3 regions of the Kitasatospora sp. NPDC090308 genome follow, and region 1 is predicted to be linked to each of the others. Evidence: riboswitches for the same ligand, from Rfam matches in the RefSeq annotation. Region 1 holds a riboswitch; each other region holds the start of a gene.

Region 1 (4,591 bases):
GGCGCGGGCGGAGCGCAGTTCGGCGGTCTGCGGGAAGGAGCCGATGGTGGTGGCGGGCAGCAGCGGCAGGCCGAGCCGGGCCTTCTGCGCCGCGGCGCGGACGGCGTACGGGGCGTCGCGGCGGATGTCGGCCTCGGTGACGGCGGCGGCCCTGGCCCGGACCGCCGGGTCGCGGGTGATCGGGGAGGCCGCGCGGGAGGCCAGGTCGGCCCGGTTGGCGGCGAGTTGGGCGGTGACGGCGGCGGTGCCCTCGCGCAGGGCGCGGGCCAGCAGGGCGGTCTCGGCGGCCTTCTGCCGGGCGAAGGCCAGCCAGCGGCCGATCTGCGGGTCGAGGTCGCGCTCGGCGGCGGTGTCCAGCGGGACGTGCAGCAGTGAGCAGGAGGGGGCGACGTCCACCGTGTCGGCCAGGCCGAGCAGGGTCGCCAGGGTGGCGAGGGACTTCTCCAGGTCGTTGATCCACACGTTGCGGCCGTCGACCACCCCCGCGACCAGCCGCTTGCCGGGCAGGCCGCCGACGGCCGCCAGGTCGGTCAGGTTGCCCGCCGCCGGGCCGGTGAAGTCCAGCGCCAGGCCGTCGACGGGGGCCTTGGCCAGGGTGATCAGCGCCTCGCCGAGCCGGTCGAAGTACGAGGCGACCAGCAGCCTGGGGCGGTCGGTGAGCGCGCCCAGCTCCCGGTAGGCGCGGGCGGCGGCGTTCAGCTCGGCCGGGGTGCGGTCCTGCACCAGCGCGGGCTCGTCGAGCTGCACCCACCCGGCGCCGGCCGCCCGCAGGTCGGCCAGCAGCTCCGCGTACACCGGCAGCAGCCGGTCCAGCAGGGTGAGCGGCTCGAAGTCGGCGGCCACGCCGGGCGCGGGCTTGGCGAGCAGCAGGTAGGTGACCGGGCCGAGCAGCACCGGGCGGGCCCGGTAGCCCTGGCCGAGCGCCTCGCGCAGTTCGCCGACCTGCTTGGCGGAGTGCGCGGCGAAGACGGTGTCCGGGCCCAACTCCGGCACCAGGTAGTGGTAGTTGGTGTCGAACCACTTGGTCATCTCCAGCGGCGCCACCTGCTGGGTGCCGCGCGCCATCGCGAAGTAGCCGTCCAGCGGGTCGGCCTGGTACGCGGCCCGGTGCCGGGGCGGGACCGCGCCGACGGCGACCGTGGTGTCCAGCACGTGGTCGTACAGCGAGAAGTCGCCGGTGGGGACTTCGGTGATGCCGGCGCCGGCCAGCTGCCGCCAGTTGGCGCAGCGCAGTTCGGCGGCGGTGGAGTGCAGCGCGTCGGCGGTGACGGTGCCCCGCCAGTAGCCCTCGACGGCCTTCTTCAGTTCCCGGTTCCCGCCCTGGCGGGGGTATCCGTGGACGGTTGCCGCGGCTACGGACTTCGCAGTCAAGGGGACTCTCCTCGCGAGCCTTGATCCTGGGTCCGGTGCACAGGAGGCGCGGAAGGGTGCCGAGACCGGGCGGTGCCGCGCTCGACCGCGCCTGCCCGCCTGGTGTCCGTACCGACCCGCCCTCGAGGTCACCGGTCACCGGGTGCGAACGGTCGCACCCGGGCAACGGGCAGGTCTTCGGACTCGCGGGCCCGCCCGGGGAGGCTCGACGCTCCCGGGCACCTACTGGCCGTCGCTTCCCAGGCCCGTCCGGACCCAGTGCGTATGACGGCGGTCGTTCCCACTCACCGCTGCGGGGCAGTCCCGGATTCCCACCGGGTTCCCTCTTGCGACGCCCTGCCTGGCGGACAGGGCGAACCAGTTGCGCGGCCAGTGTAGAACGGACCGGGCGTTCTCCGGTGCGAAGTGCGGCAGCTGTCCGGTCCGTGGGACGCGCGGGCGGACGGCGGACGGGCGGACGGTGGTCAGCCGGTGCCCGGGCGGTGTTCAGCCGTCGGTGCGGCGCAGCAGGTAGCTGTCCATGATCCAGCCCTTGCGGGCCCGGGCCTCGGCCCGCAACTCGGCGATCCGGTCGGCCTGTTCGGCCAGCGGGCCGGAGACCAGGATCTCGTCCTCGGTGCCCAGGTACGCCCCGTAGTGGATGTGCACGCCCGCCGGGTCGATGGCGGTGAACGCGGCCTGCCCGTCCAGCATCACCACCGCGTCCTCGGCGCCCGGCCCGAAGCCCTCGGCGGCCAGCCGCCGCCCGGTGGTGATCCGCACCGGCCGCGCGGTGCGGGTCAGCGTGGTGCGGTGGCGGGCCGCCAGCACCGAGACGCTGCTGACGCCGGGCACCACCGTGTACCCGAACCCGGTCCGCCCGCGCGCCAGGACCCGGTCCAGCACGGCGGTCACGCTGTCGTACAGCGACGGGTCGCCCCACACCAGCAGCGCGCCCGTCCCGCCGTCCGGGAGCTCCTCGGCCACGGCCCGCTCCACCAGGTCGGCCCGCCGCTCCCGCCACTCCTCGACCGCCTCCGCGTACCCGGCCGCCGACCGGTCCCGCGCCGGGTCCACCAGCTCGACCACCCGGTGCCCGGCCCGGCCGTGCTCGGCGATCATCTCCCGCCGCAGCCGCATCAGGTCCTGCCGTTCCTCCGGCTTGTCGAGCAGCAGGAACACGTCGGTGCGGCCGATCGCCTTGACCGCCTCCAGGGTGAGGTGGTCGGGGTCGCCCGCGCCGATGCCGATGACGAGAAGAGTACGCATACCGGCGATTGTGCCTGCTGCCCGGCGCGTCCACCGGCTCGGGTCGGCGCTCCGGCCGGCAGCCCCCGGCGCGCGGAGCCCGGCGGGGCGTCGTGCGCGCGCGGACGCGCGCTGGGCCATCGGACGCACTCCGGCGGGCCGCGGCCGGGCGGCGGCGGGGCGGGGCGTGACGATCGGCGCAGAGCCTCCGTGCGCCCGGCGCGGGGGAGGAAGGTGCGTCGTGACAATGGACCGTCGTCGTTTTCTGACCGTGGGCGGAGCACTGGGGGCGGGGCTCGCGGCGGGCGTCTCCCCGGCCCGCGCGCAGGACCGGGGTGCGGGTGCGGGCCCGGGTTCGGGTCCGGCCTCCGGCGCGGACGCGGGCTCGGTGCGGGCGTTCCCGCCCCGCCAACGCGGGTGGCGGGCCGCGCCGCCGGACTGGCAGGCGCTGCGGCAACGGCTCGGCGACCGGCTGGTGCTGCCCGCCGACCCCGGGTACGGGACGGCGCGGCTCGGCTTCAACGAACTGAACGACGGCCAACTCCCCGGCGCGGTCGCCAAGTGCGCCTCCGCCGACGACGTCCGGGCCTGCCTGGACGTGGCGCGCGGCCACGGCCTCCCGATCGCCGCCCGCAGCGGCGGCCACGGCTACCTCGGCTACAGCATCCCGGACCGGGGCCTGGTGATCGACCTGCGCGCGCTGAACACCGTCCGGGTCGACCCCGACGGCAGGGCCGAGGTCGGCGCGGGCGCCCGGCTGATCGAGGTCTACGCGGGCCTGGCCGCCGCCGGCCGGCTGCTGCCCGGCGGGTCCTGCCCCACCGTGGGCATCGGCGGCCTCACCCTGGGCGGCGGCATCGGGGTGCTGGCCCGCAAGTACGGCCTGACCTGCGACCGGCTCACCGCCGCCGAGGTCGTCACCGCCGACTCCTGCGTGCTGACCGCCGACGCCGAGCACGAACCCGACCTGCACTGGGCGCTGCGCGGCGGCGGGGGCGGGAACTTCGGCGTGGTCACCCGGTTCACCTTCGACACCCCGCCCGCGCCCGGTCTGACCGTCTTCGTCCTGCCCTTCCCGGCCGGCTCCGTCCCGCAGGTGCTCGGCGCCTGGCAGCAGTGGGTCGCCGATGCGCCGCCCGAACTCTGGGCCAGCTGCCAGATCTCCGGCGGCAACCCGCCCACTTGCAAGGTCGTCGGCTGCTGGGTCGGCGACCCGGACGGCGCGAACCGGCAGATCGACCGCCTGGTGCGCGCGGCGGGCACCCAGCCGACCGGCCGCACCGTCGCCGCCAAGGACTACCTGGGCGCGATGAAGTTCATGGCGGGCTGCGCCAACGACACCGTCGCCCAGTGCCACCCCACCTGGGAGGGCGGACGGTTGACCCGCACCGGCTTCGTCGCGGTCTCCCGGATGCTCGGCCCCGGGCCGGTGGACCCGGCCCGGCTCACCGAGCTGATGACCGGCCGCACCGGCGTCGACCTGCTGCTCGACTCGCTCGGCGGCGCGGTCGCCGAACTCGCCCCCGACGCGACGGCCTTCCCGCACCGCGGCTCGCTCGCCAGCGCCCAGGTCTACGCGGGCGCCACCCCCGCCACCGAGGACCGGGTCCGCGCCACCGTCGACGAGATCCGCGACGGCCTCGCCCGGCTCGGTGCCCCCGGCGCGTACGTCAACTACATCGACGCCACCCTGCCCGACTGGGGCCGCGCCTACTACGGCCCGAACCTGCCGCGGCTCCAGCGGGCCGCCCGCCGCTACGACCCCGACGGGGTCTTCGCCTTCCCGCAGTCGGTCACGGCGGCCTGACGGGCAGCGCGCCCGCCGGTGCCGGTGCCGCCGTCGCAAGCAGCGCCGCCCCCCGGTCCGGCCGCCCCGATCCGGCCGGGCCGGTCCGTTCCGGCCGGGGTCGCCGTACGGGTGCGAACGGGTCGGGAGCGTCGCATCCGGGAGCCAAGTGGGTTGGTGCCAGCGGGACATGACGTCAGATCAGGC
Region 2 (4,591 bases), on a different contig from region 1:
TGCGCATCATCCGGGCGTACAGGGTCTGCGCGGGGATGGTGCGCACGGCCTTGCCGGCCAGCTCGGCCTTGACGTACGCCTCGTCGAACTCGGCGCCCCACAGGTCGACCAGCTCCGGCACGTCGGCCGGGGAGAACAGCGACCAGTCGGCGTCGGCGTTGACCCGGCGCATGAACTCGTCCGGGATCCAGTGCGCCAGGTTCAGGTTGTGGGTGCGCCGGGCCTCCTCGCCGGTGTTGTCGCGGAGCTCCAGGAACTCCTCGATGTCGGCGTGCCAGGTCTCCAGGTACACGCAGGCCGCGCCCTTGCGCCGGCCGCCCTGGTTGACCGCCGCCACGGAGGAGTCCAGGGTGCGCAGGAACGGCACGATGCCGTTCGACTTGCCGTTGGTGCCGCGGATCAGCGAGCCGCGGGAGCGGATCCGCGAGTAGGACAGGCCGATGCCGCCGGCGTGCTTGGAGAGCCGGGCGATCTGCGCGTACCGGTTGTAGATCGAGTCCAGGTTGTCCAGCGGCGAGTCCAGCAGGTAGCAGGAGGACATCTGCGGGTGCCGGGTGCCGGAGTTGAACAGCGTCGGCGAGCTGGTCAGGTACTCCAGCCGGCTCATCAGGGTGTACAGCTCGGCGACCTCGCGCACCGACTCCTCGGTGGTGCCGACCGCCAGGCCCGCCGCCACCCGCAGCAGGAAGTGCTGCGGGGTCTCGACCACCTTGCGGGTGATCGGGTGGCGCAGCAGGTAGCGGGACTGGACGGTGCGCAGGCCGAAGTACTCGAAGCGGTCGTCGCCCGCCTCGTCGATCAGCGAGTCGAACAGCCCGGCGTGCCCGGCCACGAACGCGGCGGTGGCGTCGCCGATCAGGCCCTCGGCGTGGCCCACGGCCACCGAGGAGGAGAACGAGGTGACGCCCTGGGTGGCGGCCTCGTCGCGGATCTCCAGCGCCAGCAGGCGGGCGGCCAGCTTCGAGTACTGCGGGTCCTCGGCGATCATCGACGCGGCGGCCTCCACGGCCAGCCCGCGCAGCTCGGCGAAGTCCGAGCCAGCGTGGCGGCCGCGCAGCGCGGCGGCGGCGACGTGGCCGGGGTCCACCTGGGGGAGGTCGGTGCTGCGGTCGGTGAGCAGCCGGAGCAGCGCCGCACCGGGGTCGGTGAAGGCGTCGGCGGATCCCTGGGACGGCAGGGTGACTGAGGCGGCGACGGTCAAGGCGCACTCTCTCCTGTGGCGGCGGACGTGGCTCGGGTTGTCCGGCACCGCACGCGGCCAGGGGAGGGCGGCACGAAGGAACGAGAACGCGTTCCGGCGCGCGAAGACCACCCCCGGTCCGCCCGCGAGACCGGACGGCAAAGCTGTGCTGCATGGCGTCTGCGGGGATGCCGTGTCGCACACCGTCGGCAGGTCCTCGGACTGCGCGGGCGTCGCAGCAACCCGCTCACCGTTGCGGGGCAGTCCCGGATTCGCACCGGATTCCCCTGCGTCGACAGCGAGAGTGAGCATACATGTTGTGGTGGCTGGAACTGGAAGCACCAGATGTAGTAGCGCGTGTCGCGTCGGCGGTGCCGCGCGTAGACAACGAAACCGTCCGCGAACCGTCCGCCGGCCGCCCACGAACCGTCCGCCGACCGCCCACGAACCGTCCGCGAACCGCCCACTGACGGCCCGTGGGCCCGCCCGTGAACCCGCCCGCGGACGGCCCGCGGACGGCTTCGGGTCCGGGCTCGGGGCCCGGCTCGGGCCCGCCCTCAGAACCGCGTCGTGTAGACCCACAGGTCCGTGCCGGGCGCCGCCGACCAGTCCCGCGCGGGGCTGCGGACGAAGCCCAGGGCGTCGTAGATCCGGTGCGCGGCGGTCATCGACGGCCGGGTGGAGAACGCCATCCCGGCCAGCCGCAGTTCCCGGCTGCGCGCGATCGAGGCCCGCACCAGGGCCCGGCCGACACCGCGCCCGCGGGCCGCCGCGCCGACCGCGAGCATCCGGATCTCGCCCTCGTCGGGGTGCGCGACGTCCGCCCACGCGGTGCCGCCGGGCGCGAAGGTCACGCAGCCGAGCACCGCCCCGCCGTCGTCGACGGCGACCAGGAGCTCGGCCTCCCGGTTGCGGCGGGCGGCGTCGCGGAGGAGTGCGGCGTAGGGGGAGTCGGGGCGGGTGTGGCCGTCGCCGACGAAGGCTTCGACGCTGACCTCCCCGGCTCCGGCGAGGTCGCGGTCGAGGGCGCGGCGGACGGTCGGGGAGCGCATCCGGACAGTGTGCCGGACGGCCGACGGCGCGGGTCGGCCAGGTCCGGGTCGAACGGGTAGCCGCCCGGCCGGTGCACGTCGTCGCGGCCGTGCCGGCCGTTGCGGTCCAGGTCGCGGCCGACCAGGACGCCGAGGAGTCCGAAACTGCCGAGGAGGCCCAGCAGGGCGAGTGCGGTGGTCATGCCTCCACTGTCCGCGCCCGGCCGGGGCCGGACGAGTGGCAGGAACGCACCATTGCCACGAAATCCTGCCACTGCCATGCTGGCCGGATGCGGAAGCTGGAGAACGTCGCCGTCGTGGTGCTGGAGGAGGTCCACCCCTTCGAACTGGGGGTGGCCTGCGAGGTGTTCGGCCTGGACCGGAGCGAGAGCGGCCTGCCGGTCTACGACTTCGCCCTGGTCGGCGACCGCCCCGGCCCGATGCGCACCCACTCCGGCTTCACCGTCGACGTCCCGCACGGCCCCGAGCGGATCGCCGGGGCCGACCTGGTGATCGCCACCGCCACCGGCATCCGCGCGCACTACCCCGAGGAGGTCTGCGCGGCGCTGCGGGCCGCCCACGACCGCGGCGCCCACCTGCTGTCGATCTGCTCCGGCAGCTTCCTGCTCGGCGCGGCCGGCCTGCTCGACGGCCGCCGCTGCACCACCCACTGGCGCTACGCCGACCTGATGGCCGAGCGCTTCCCGCTGACCACCGTCGAACCCGGCGTGCTGTACGTGGACGACCACCCGGTGATCACCTCGGCCGGCACCGCCGCGGGCATCGACGCCTGCCTGCACCTGGTCCGCAAGGTGCAGGGCGCCGAGGTGGCCCGGGCGATCGCCCGCCGGATGGTGGTCGCCCCGCACCGGGACGGCGGCCAGGCCCAGTTCATCAACCGGCCGGTGCCCGAGGGCGGCGGCGAGTCGCTGGCCGGGGTGCTGGAGTGGATGCGCCGCCACCTCGACCGGGAGACCGGCGTCGACCAGCTCGCCCGGCTCGCCCACATGTCGCCGCGCACCTTCGCCCGCCGCTTCCGGGAGGAGACCGGCACCACCCCGCACCGCTGGCTGACCGGCCAGCGGGTGCTGCTCGCGCAGCACCTGCTGGAGTCCACCGGCGAGAGCGTGGACGCCATCGCCACCCGCTGCGGCTTCGGCAACGCCGCCACCCTGCGACACCACTTCGGCCGCCGCCTGGGCACCACCCCGCAGGCCTACCGCCGGGCCTTCGGCGGCCCGCGCCGCGCCGCCGGGCCGCAGTACCAGGACGCCTGACCGGGGCACGGCGGGGGAGCCGGAACGGGGGCTGGAACGAGGGACCGGGCCACGGACACCGGGCTGCGCCGGCAGGCGTCCGGGCCCGGGGTGCCTGTGCCGGGGGTCGCCCGCCCGAGTCGGCCGCCGGCGCTCGCGGCCCCGTGGCGGGGGCCAGGTCGGGGGTCGGGCTGCTGTGGTGCCGGGCTGCGACGGCAGGGCGTCCGGGCCCGGGGTGCCGGCGTGGGGCTGCGGTCAGGTCGAGAGGTGGTCGGTGCGGTTCCAGCCGGTCGGGCGCAGCCGTCCCTCGTGGGACCGCCACGTGCTGGTCGAGCAGTTCGCCACCGGGGGCAGGGCCAGCAACTCCCGCTCGGTCGGCCGGTCCAGGACGTGGCGCAGCATCAGCACCGTGCAGTCGTGCGCCACCACCAGCACCGACCGGCCGGCCTCCTCCGCGCACAGGTCGCGCAGCAGGTCGCGGACCCGCAGGGCCACGTCCAGCCAGGACTCGCCGCCCGGCGGCCGGTAGTACAGCTCGCCCATCCGCCGCCGCCGGGCCGCCTCCGCGGGGTGGTCGCGTTCGATCGCGGCCTTGGTGAGCATCTCCAGCACGCCCAGCTCGCGGTCCCGCAGCCGCTCGTCGTGGCGCACCGCCAGCCCCACCTGGACGGCTCCCAGCCCGGACGCCTGGGCCAGCGCGATCCGGGCGGTCTCGGCGGTGCGCACGTACGGGGAGCACCACACCGAGCGCGGCCGGTCGGCGGGCGGCAGTTCGGCCCACCAGCGGCCCAGGTCGCGGGCCTGGTCCTGGCCGTGCAGGGAGAGCGGGATGTCGGCGTCCCGGCAGGTGATCGGGACGGAGAGCGCCCCGCTGGCGTCCGCGTGCCGGAACTCCACGTTGGCGGTGGACTCGCCGTGCCGGGTGGCGATCAGGACCGAGGGCAGTCTCGGTCCGGCGTCCGGCTGCTGCGCCTCCGGACGGTGCCCGTTGCGTACCGTGGTGAGGTCGGTCATGGCGGTGGCTCCCCGTGGTCGGTGGCGCGGGCGAGTGGACCCGTCTCCCCCGGTCTCTCCAGGGAGCGGGCGGTCATAACAGATGGTCGCGCCGTCACCCCAGTGTCGAT
Region 3 (4,591 bases), on a different contig from region 1:
GGTTGTAGCTTCCGGCGCCGAGGCTGCTGTAGGTCCAGGCGGTGCCGTGCTGGGCGTGCCAGTACGACCAGTACGCGCTGCCGCTGGGGTTGGTGCAGGTCGTCGGCAGGCTGTTGACCGTGCAGACGAAGCCGGGGTAGCGCGGGTGGAACGCGTACGAGAACCCGGCGCCGGTGAGCGCCGCCAGGCCGCTGGCCGGGTCGCCCGGGGCGCAGCCGGTCTGGATGCCGCCGCCGAGGGCGGTGAAGTCGACCACGACGGTGACGCCGGTGGTGCCGGAGCAGGCCGCCGCCTGCGCCTGGGGGGCCTGGACGGCGGAGACGCCGAGCAGGCCGGCGGTCAGCGCCGTCGCGGCGGCGATCGAGCCGAGGACGCGGCGGGCCGGACGGGCGGGGGCGAGGGTGTCGCTCATGCGGGTGCTCCTTGGTTTCGGGGGCCAGTCGGTCAGGGCGTTCAGCGGGCCGGGCAGGCGAGGGCGGGCGCGGCGGGGCGGGCGCCGTGGGCGGAGAGGGCGACCAGCGGGGTGCCGCTCAGCCCGAGGACCGCCTGGGCGGTGGCGCGGGCGGCGCTGCCCGGGTCGAAGCCGGTGGCGTCGTAGGCGACCGCGCCCCGGACGGCCGGGTCGGCGGCGCAGCCCTGCCGGAGCTCGACCAGGGCGCTCCAGCCCTTGAGCCCGGCCACGGGGCGTCCGGTGGACAGCAGGGTCTGGGTGGCCAGTCCGGTGCTGTTGGCGTTGGAGGCGGTGGCCCCGGCCGCGGCGAACCCGCCGTCGGCGTTCTGGTGCGCGCTCAGCCAGTTCAGTCCGGCGGCGGCCTTCGCGGCGCGTCCGGTGGCGGCGAGGGCCTGGACGGCGAGCGCGGTGGCGTCCGGGTCGGCGGTGCAGGTGGCCTGGCCGAAGGAGGCCGGGAACCCGCCGTCCGCGCACTGGCTGCCGGCCAGGAAGTCGACGGCGGCGGCCGGGGCCCCGGCGGGGGTGCGGGTGAGGGCGATGACGGCCAGGGACTGGCCGAAGGAGTTGCTGTAGTCGCCCCACTGGGAGCGGTCGGAGAAGCGGCCGGCGGCCGTCCGGAGGGAGCGCAGGCGGGCCGGGAGGTCGACGCCGCCGAAGGCGGCCGGGTTCTCGCCGCGGACCTCGGCGGTGAGCAGCAGTTTGGCGGTGGCTCCGGCGTACGCCTCGGTGGTGCCGTCGCCCAGGTAGCCGGCGGTGTTCTCCGGCCTGGCGAGCCAGGCGGTGGCGCGGGCGGCGGCCGTGTCGGAGCCGTGGGCGGCGGCGAAGGCCAGGACGGCGTCGGCGGTCAGCCCCTGGTCGGGGTAGGCGGTGCCGTCGAAGACGGTCTCGAAGTGGTCGCCGTCGACGAGTTGGCGGGCCAGCCAGCCCGCGGCGGCGGCGTCCGGCCGGAGGGTGGCGGTGCCGGCGGGGAGCGGGACGGCCCGGGCGGGGGCGGCCTGGGCGGGGGCGGCCCGGGCGGGGACGGCCGCGGGGAGCGTGGCCGCGAGGGCGAGCGCCGGTATCGCGAGCAGGCGCAGGGGGCGGCGGAGCACGGTCATGGAGAGCCTTTCCGAACCTGCGCGCGGGGCCCGGAGGAGGTGGCGCGCGGCGGCTCAGCCCTCGGAGCTCCGGCCCGCAGACCACGACGGGAGGAGTGGACGTACACCTCCGCCACCGGGTGATCGGGCTCGCCGTCGACAGCCGTCGACGGCCTACCGTTGCGGGTCAGCGCCGGATTCGGACCGGACTTCCCCCGACGGCGGAGTCGGGAAACATGACGGCCCATCATGGCGAGGCGCCGGAGGCCGGGTCAAGGGCGCGCGCGTCCCGCCGACGGACGTCCCGGTCGGCGCTGCGCCTCCGGTTCTTCGCAGGATTCGCCGATTCACCGGTCCGCCGGGTGCGGATTCCGCAGCTCGGCCTGCTGGACCGCCCGCGGTCCGACCGGCAGTCTCGATCATGCGCACCCCAGCCGCCGACGCCTCCGAGGAGTCCCGTGATCGAGCACCGCGTCCGTGTCCACCCCAGCGCCGACCGCCTCCCGCGCGAGGACCAACTCGCCTGGAAGCTCGCCGAGGTGGCCGCCGGCACCGAGCAACCGGAGGCGGCCTGCGCGGACACGGCCGTCAACCGGGTGATCGACAACGCCGCGGTGGCCGTCGCCTCGCTGCTGCGCCGCCCGGTCGCCGTCGCCCGCGCCCAGGCCACCGCGCACCGGGCCGCGCTCCCGGGCGCCTCGGTGTTCGGCAGCGGCACCCGGGTCTCCCCGGAGTGGGCGGCCTGGGCCAACGGCACCGCCGTGCGCGAACTCGACTTCCACGACACCTACCTGGCCGCCGACTACTCGCACCCCGGCGACAACGTCCCGCCGCTGCTGGCCGTCGCCCAGCACACCGGCCGCACCGGCGCGGACCTGCTACGGGGCGTCGTCGCGGCGTACGAGGTGCACGTCGCCCTGGTCAAGGGCATCTGCCTGCACGCGCACCGGATCGACCACGTCGCGCACCTGAGCGCGGCCACCGCCTGCGGCCTCGGGGCGCTGCTGCGGCTGCCGACCGAGGTCACCTACCAGGCCGTCCAGCAGGCGGTGCACACCACCACCGCCACCCGGCAGTCCCGCAAGGGCGAGATCTCCAGCTGGAAGGCGTACGCCCCCGCGTTCGCCGGGAAGGCGGCGGTCGAGGCGGTGGACCGGGCGATGCGCGGCGAGACCTCGCCGTCGCCGGTCTACGAGGGCGAGGACGGCTTCCTGGCCTGGATGCTGGACGGCCCGTCCGCCGACTACGGGGTGCTGCTGCCGGGGCCGGACGAGCCGCGCCGCGCGATCCTGGACACCTACACCAAGGAGTACTCGGCCGAGTACCAGGCCCAGGCGGTCATCGACCTGGCCCGGCGGCTGCGCGGGAAGGCCGGCCCGCTGGAGCGGGTCCGCTCGGTCGTCCTGCACACCAGCCACCACACCCACCACGTGATCGGCTCCGGCGCGAACGACCCGCAGAAGTACGACCCCGCCGCGAGCCGCGAGACGCTCGACCACTCGATCCCGTACATCCTGGCCGTCGCCCTGGAGGACGGCGGCTGGCACCACGAGCGCTCCTACGCCCCCGAGCGGGCCGGACGCCCGGAGACCGTCGCGCTGTGGCGGAAGGTCACCACCGTCGAGGACCCGGAGTGGACCCGCCGCTACCACGACCCCGACCCGGAACGCCGGGCCTTCGGCGGACGCGTGGTGATCACGCTGGACGACGGCTCGGTCGTCGAGGACGAGCTGGGCGTGGCCGACGCCCACCCGGCCGGCGCCCGGCCCTTCGACCGGCCCGCCTACGAGGGCAAGTTCCGCACCCTCGCCGAGGGGATCGTCGCCCCGGCCGACCAGGAGCGCTTCCTCGCCGCCGCGGCCGGCCTCGCCGAACTCGGGGCCGCCGACCTCGGCGAGCTGTTCCCGGCCGTGGACGCCGAAGCGGTGCGCGCCTTCGACGCGACCCTGCCGAAGGGCCTGTTCTGATGCTGCACACCCGCACCACCCCCGCCCAGCGCCGCCGGGCCTTCCGCGAACAGCTCGCCTCCGGCCGGCTGCTGCGCCTGCCCGGCGCGATCAACCCGCTCTCCGCCCGCCTGATCCAGGACCTGGGCTTCGAGGCCGCGTACCTGTCCGGCGCGGTGCTCGCCGCCGACCTCGGCCTGCCCGACATCGGCCTCACCACCGTCACCGAGATCGCCCAGCGCGCCCAGCAGACCACCCGCGCCACCGACCTGCCGGTGCTGATCGACGCCGACACCGGCTTCGGCGAGCCCGTGAACGCCGCCCGCACCGTCCAACTGCTGGAGGACGCCGGGCTGGCCGGGCTCCACCTGGAGGACCAGGTCAACCCGAAGCGCTGCGGCCACCTCGACGGCAAGGCCGTCACCTCCCGGGAGGAGATGGTCCGCCGGGTCCGGGCCGCCGTCGACGCCCGCCGCGACCCCGACTTCCTGCTGATGGCCCGCACCGACGCCCGCGCGGTCGAGGGGCTCGGCGCGGCGATCGACCGGGCGAAGGCGTACGTCGACGCGGGCGCCGACGCGGTCTTCCCCGAGGCGCTGGCCGACCTCTCCGAGTACGAGGCGTTCCGCGCGGCGGTGGACGTGCCGCTGCTGGCCAACCTCACCGAGTTCGGCAGGACCCCGCTGCTGGACACCCGCACCCTGACGGACCTCGGCTACAACATCGCCCTCTACCCCGTCACCCTGCTGCGCCTGGCGATGGGCGCGATCGAGGACGGCCTGCGGACCATCGCCGCCGAGGGCACCCAGGAGTCCCTGCTGCCCCGGATGCAGACCCGCTCCCGGCTGTACGAGCTGCTCGGCTACCGGGAGTACGCGGCCTTCGACTCGGCCGTCTTCGACTTCACCCTGCCGCCCGGCACCTGACGCACCGGAGGTTCACCCATGCCCGCCACCACGCCCGGGGTCCACCGCGGCCTCGCCGGTGTCGTCGTCGACACCACCGGGATCTCCACCGTCCTCCCGGAGACCAACTCCCTCACCTACCGCGGCTACCCCGTCCAGGAGCTGGCGGCGCACCGCTCCTTCGAGGAGACCGCCCACCTGCTCTGGCGCGGC

The links. Region 1 has a riboswitch for cobalamin ahead of metE (5-methyltetrahydropteroyltriglutamate--homocysteine S-methyltransferase). Riboswitches for the same ligand answer to the same signal wherever they lie in the genome.
Region 2: linked by a shared signal. The riboswitch ahead of ACIQVD_RS06620 (ribonucleoside-diphosphate reductase subunit alpha) and the one ahead of metE (5-methyltetrahydropteroyltriglutamate--homocysteine S-methyltransferase) in region 1 are both predicted to bind cobalamin.
Region 3: linked by a shared signal. The riboswitch ahead of ACIQVD_RS26045 (prenyltransferase/squalene oxidase repeat-containing protein) and the one ahead of metE (5-methyltetrahydropteroyltriglutamate--homocysteine S-methyltransferase) in region 1 are both predicted to bind cobalamin.

What each region holds. Positions count from the first base shown of each region.
Region 1 is NZ_JBIVXY010000021.1:1,845-6,435, reverse strand. It holds gene metE (5-methyltetrahydropteroyltriglutamate--homocysteine S-methyltransferase) at 1-1,371, opposite strand, end outside; cobalamin riboswitch at 1,522-1,748, opposite strand; gene cobF (precorrin-6A synthase (deacetylating)) at 1,858-2,619, opposite strand; gene ACIQVD_RS31365 (FAD-binding oxidoreductase) at 2,870-4,405, shown strand; gene ACIQVD_RS31360 (MFS transporter) at 4,586-4,591, opposite strand, start outside.
Region 2 is NZ_JBIVXY010000002.1:586,142-590,732, forward strand. It holds gene ACIQVD_RS06620 (ribonucleoside-diphosphate reductase subunit alpha) at 1-1,201, opposite strand, end outside; cobalamin riboswitch at 1,371-1,509, opposite strand; gene ACIQVD_RS06625 (GNAT family N-acetyltransferase) at 1,738-2,232, opposite strand; gene ACIQVD_RS06630 (helix-turn-helix domain-containing protein) at 2,502-3,488, shown strand; gene ACIQVD_RS06635 (histidine phosphatase family protein) at 3,723-4,481, opposite strand.
Region 3 is NZ_JBIVXY010000013.1:118,912-123,502, forward strand. It holds gene ACIQVD_RS26040 (flagellar hook-length control protein FliK) at 1-412, opposite strand, end outside; gene ACIQVD_RS26045 (prenyltransferase/squalene oxidase repeat-containing protein) at 454-1,548, opposite strand; cobalamin riboswitch at 1,645-1,778, opposite strand; gene ACIQVD_RS26050 (MmgE/PrpD family protein) at 1,986-3,494, shown strand; gene prpB (methylisocitrate lyase) at 3,494-4,399, shown strand; gene ACIQVD_RS26060 (bifunctional 2-methylcitrate synthase/citrate synthase) at 4,418-4,591, shown strand, end outside.